2 regions of the Brevibacillus sp. HB1.1 genome follow, and region 1 is predicted to be linked to the other one. Evidence: riboswitches for the same ligand, from Rfam matches in the RefSeq annotation. Region 1 holds a riboswitch; the other holds the start of a gene.
The links. A riboswitch is a leader RNA that binds a small molecule or an ion and turns the genes downstream of it on or off. The one in region 1 is predicted to bind thiamine pyrophosphate.

Region 1 (2,474 bases):
ACCTTGAAGGCAAAATTGGCAGAAGTGGATAAGCAGCTGTTAGAAGTGGAAGTCAATCAACAACTATCTGCTGCTAGCCAACTCGGTCATTCTCGCCTCATTATGCATACCTTCAAGGACAAAACCATTCAACAGCTTCAGCAGTTCGCACATCTGGCTACTGCTCTGGCGCCAGATGCGATTTGCCTTTTAGCTGCTACTACCGAAGACAAAATGCAAATCGTGTTTGCTCGTGGGCAAGAAGTCAACGTAGCCATCAATCAAGTGTTGAAAGAAACCTTGCCGGTCATTGAAGGAAAAGGCGGAGGAAATCCTGCCATGGCACAGGGTGGTGGTCAGTCAGTAGTAGATGCGGAAGAAGTATTGCTGCATGCTCGCAAACTGCTGGAAGCCTCACTAATGTAAATACATTTGATTGAATAAAAGGAGGAAACCGCGATGAACTGGAATCCGGGAGATATCGTTCGCGTGGCGCAGCGAACTGGAGAATATATTGCAGAAGTATTGGAAATCCACGATTCGAAGCTGCTGGTAAAAGTGTTGGCCGTTACTAAATACCCGACGCAAGGCGATTTGCATTCTTCCTACGAAGTAGATGTGCCGCTGTTTCACCAGCGTCCAGCACTCTCTTACATGGAAAAATTCATGACGCCTGTCCAAGGGGTCATTCGCTATAATGGCGCGATTCCGGACTACAAGGAATCTGTGCGTCAGGCGATGGAGAGAGAAATGGAAAAGCTTTCGAAAATGGCAGCTTGGGCAGAGCGTTGTCTCATTGAGCTGGAAAAGATGCACAAGGAAGCCTTTACAAACACGAAATAGAGTGGTACTGTAGTACTCGAATGTACGACAATTGCATAGCTTTACTACCAAACGGGGGCCAAGCAACGTTGGCTGAGATTGTAACGAGTGTGTTACTGACCGTTGAACCTGACCTGGGTCATGCCAGCGGAGGAAGAGGTATTTGGAATCAGTATCACGGTGTCGCATCCGAGCAGAACTATGCTTGTTTGCGTGCATGCATGATCAGATCTCACTCAACCATCCGAGGCGGATGGTTTTTTTATGCCATTCGTCTGGGGAGATGGGATGGGTATACGGCTTCTTCTGTTTGTCTGAATCGACTCAGGCAGGCGGGAGAAGCCGTTTTTTTTCCAGTAGAAGGAGGTAATCAATGATTGTTCAGCTGAATGGGAAAAAAGTAGAGTTGGCGGAAGAGATCACGACAGTGCGAGCCTTGCTTGCTTCTTATTCCCTGCAAGAAAAGATTGTCGTCGTAGAACGAAATGGAGAAATTATTGATCGCTCCGCGTACGAACAAACACCGATTGCAGACGGAGATCGCATAGAAATCGTTCATTTTGTCGGAGGAGGATGATCATTATGATGGATACATTGAAAATTGGACCTTACGAGTTTCGCTCCCGTTTGCTTCTCGGGACAGGTAAATTCGCTGATTTGGATACACAAGGGAAAGCGGTAGAGGTGTCGGAAGCAGAGATTTTGACATTTGCGATTCGTCGCTTGAATTTGGAAAATCCGCAAGAACCAAACTTTTTGGAACAGCTCGATTTGAAAAAATTCACCTTGCTACCTAATACAGCAGGTGCCTATACAGCTGAAGAAGCAGTGCGCATTGCTCGTTTGGCTAAAGCATCAGGATTGTGTGACATGATCAAGGTAGAAGTCATTGGAGACCCGAAAACCCTTCTCCCTGACCCGATTGGTACGTTCGAGGCTTCGAAAATCTTGGTGGAAGAAGGCTTTATCGTACTGACCTACACCAATGACGATCCGATTCTTGCTAGACGTTTACAAGAAGTCGGCGTACATGCGGTTATGCCAGGTGCGTCACCAATTGGTTCCGGACAAGGGATTGTCAATGAAAACAACCTCCGCTTTATCATCGAGGATGCTAAGGTACCGATTATCGTCGATGCAGGAATTGGCTCGCCAGCAGACTGCGCGAAAGCGATGGAACTAGGTGCTGACGGTGTCTTGTTGAATACAGCAGTCGCACTCGCTGACAATCCTGTCTTGATGGCAGAAGCGATGAAGCTCGGGGTGGAAGCAGGTCGCAAAGGCTTCCTGGCAGGTCGTATCGCGAAAAAGCGTTACGCGTCCGCAAGCAGCCCGACTGAAGGGATGATTGAGTAGCGTGGATCGACTGACAGAAGCGGTAGAATCGATTGCCAGTCGTAAAGAAGAGCTGTTCGCGTTATTGGCAGAGCTCGTTTCTCATCCGACTGTGAGTCCTCCCGCGCGAAACAGCGATGCCGCACAAGGAGTAATCGCCAACAGATTGCAAGCGATGGGATTCGAGGTCGATCGCTGGACGGTATATCCAGGAGACGACAATATCGTCGGCCGGTTATCAGGGAGTGCCTCTAGTCAGGCAAACAGTTTGATTGTCAACGGGCATATCGATGTGGCTGAAGTCGGAGATGACACGGGGTGGACCTATCCACCTTTTG
Region 2 (2,474 bases), 540 kb from region 1:
CAAGATGATGAGACCAACAACAAAAGCAGCTAAAGGATCGAGCCAGTGCAATTGAAATTGTGCGCCAGCTACCCCGATAAACGTCCCGATACTGACGAATGCGTCTGAACGGTTGTCAGCTGCCGCTGCATTTAGTGCTTGGCTGTTTGTTTTGATGGCGAGCTTTTTATTGTAGCGATAAACGCCAAGCATTATGACTGCAGTCGCAAGTGCTGTCCACCCTGCCAACAGGTTAGGAGCCGTATGATGTGGGTCCAACAAGGATGGTACGGCATTCGTAACGACTTGAACTCCGACAAATAGCATAATAAATGATGCGACAAGTGCTGAAATCGTCTCCGCCCGAAAATGACCATACGGGTGATCTTTATCAGGTGGTTTCCTTGCAATTCGCAGCCCGATCAAAACAGCAATCGATGCGACGACATCCGTTGAGTTGTTAAGACCGTCGGCCATTAAAGCTTCTGACGCAGTGACATACGCAACTCCTATTTTTAATACAGAGCAAAATATGTAGGCGAAAATACTCACCCACGCTCCACGTTCTCCTTGTTTTAGATCCGAATAGACATCCATACCTCATCACCTCAAAATACTTCTCCAGCCTGCTTCGACAACGCGGAAAATCAAAGCGCTGGAAGCAGTTACTTTTTTTCGAACTTCATCGTAACAGATAGGATTCATGTGGGTCTACAGAAACAGTTTTAGTCCGATTCATGAGAATAGGGGGGAGGAAAATGTGTTGCACACCCGCAATTTTTTCGTTGGAAAATTTTCCTTGAAATTAAATGGACTTCCCGTTATCCTATTCTTGCAATCCAAAATACAAAAAAGCACGGGAGCTTGGAAATCACCAGGCTGAGAGGATGGTACTGTGCCATCGACCGTTGAACCTGAACTGGGTAATGCCAGCGGAGGAATGTCATATACGACACGAAAAGATGCGTGTATCTTTTTAGGATACCCGTTTCTTCTCTACTCTCGCGTTGGCGTCGCATATTGTTTTATGCGGCGCTTTTTCGCGGGCAGTTTCTTTCGCCTCCCTAAACGGTTCTCGCTTTCGTGCAACCAAATCAAGGAGGTTTTTCTTATGTCATTGGTGTCTTCTTTTCCAGGCAGTCGCAAAGTATACGAAACAGGTAGTCGTGCGGACATCCGCGTCCCGATGCGCGAGATTTCCCTTCATCCTACCGAAGGATTGTCTGGCTCCACACCCAATCCCCCTCTTCGCGTGTACGATACGAGTGGCGAGTACACCGCAACGGGTTACGTTCCTGACATTCAAGTAGGACTGCCCTCCATCCGCCACGAGTGGATCGATGAGCGAAATGATGCGGAAACGTATGTCGGTCGCGAACCACAACTAGTCGACGACGGCATCCGAAACGAAGCAAAGGCAGCCACCCTCCCCACTTTCCCTCGAGAGGGCTACAAACCAAAACGGGCAAAGTCAGGAAAAAATGTTACCCAGCTTCATTATGCCCGAAAAAATATCATCACACCGGAAATGGAATACGTTGCCATTCGCGAGGGAGTCTCCCCTGAATTTGTACGGGCAGAAATCGCCGCTGGACGTGCGATCCTCCCTTCTAACGTCAATCATCCTGAAAGCGAGCCGATGATCATTGGCCGTAACTTTCATGTCAAAATCAATGCCAACATCGGAACGTCAGCTGTCAGCTCTTCGATGGAAGAAGAAGTCGAAAAAATGATTTGGTCGGTCCGTTGGGGTGCGGACACCATCATGGACCTCTCGACGGGAAAACATATACACACCACGCGGGAGTGGATTATCCGCAATAGTCCTGTTCCAGTCGGTACTGTCCCGATTTATCAAGCACTTGAAAAAGTAAATGGGAAAGCCGAGGATTTGACATGGGAGGTATACCGAGACACCTTGATTGAGCAAGCAGAACAAGGCGTCGATTACTTCACGATTCATGCTGGTGTTCTATTGCGCTACATTCCTATGACAGCTAACCGTGTTACAGGTATCGTCTCTCGCGGTGGATCGATTTTAGCCGCATGGTGCCTGGCCCATCATGAAGAAAACTTTTTGTATACGCATTTTGCTGAAATTTGCGAAATTCTGAAGGCCTATGACATTTGTGTATCGCTCGGAGATGGACTACGTCCTGGCTCCATCGCGGATGCGAATGACGAGGCCCAGTTCGCGGAGCTTGAAACATTGGGAGAACTCACAAAAATTGCGTGGGAACACGACGTACAAGTCATGATTGAAGGTCCTGGTCACGTCCCCATGCATCTCATTCGCGAAAATATGGATAAACAGTTATCCATTTGCCATGAGGCTCCTTTTTACACGCTTGGGCCACTCACGACCGACATCGCTCCCGGCTATGATCACATTACTTCAGCGATTGGCGCCGCCATGATTGGATGGTTCGGAACAGCGATGCTCTGCTACGTAACGCCCAAGGAGCACCTCGGCCTACCCAATAAAGAGGATGTAC

Region 2: another riboswitch for thiamine pyrophosphate. It lies ahead of thiC (phosphomethylpyrimidine synthase ThiC); the one in region 1 lies ahead of thiS (sulfur carrier protein ThiS).

The regions. Positions count from the first base shown of each region.
Region 1 is NZ_JABMIV010000001.1:22,849-25,322, reverse strand. It holds gene HPY27_RS00125 (alanyl-tRNA editing protein) at 1-405, shown strand, start outside; gene kapB (kinase-associated lipoprotein KapB) at 439-822, shown strand; TPP riboswitch at 864-974, shown strand; gene thiS (sulfur carrier protein ThiS) at 1,175-1,378, shown strand; gene HPY27_RS00110 (thiazole synthase) at 1,384-2,157, shown strand; gene HPY27_RS00105 (acetylornithine deacetylase) at 2,150-2,474, shown strand, end outside.
Region 2 is NZ_JABMIV010000001.1:563,963-566,436, forward strand. It holds gene HPY27_RS02730 (cation diffusion facilitator family transporter) at 1-576, opposite strand, end outside; TPP riboswitch at 826-938, shown strand; gene thiC (phosphomethylpyrimidine synthase ThiC) at 1,091-2,474, shown strand, end outside.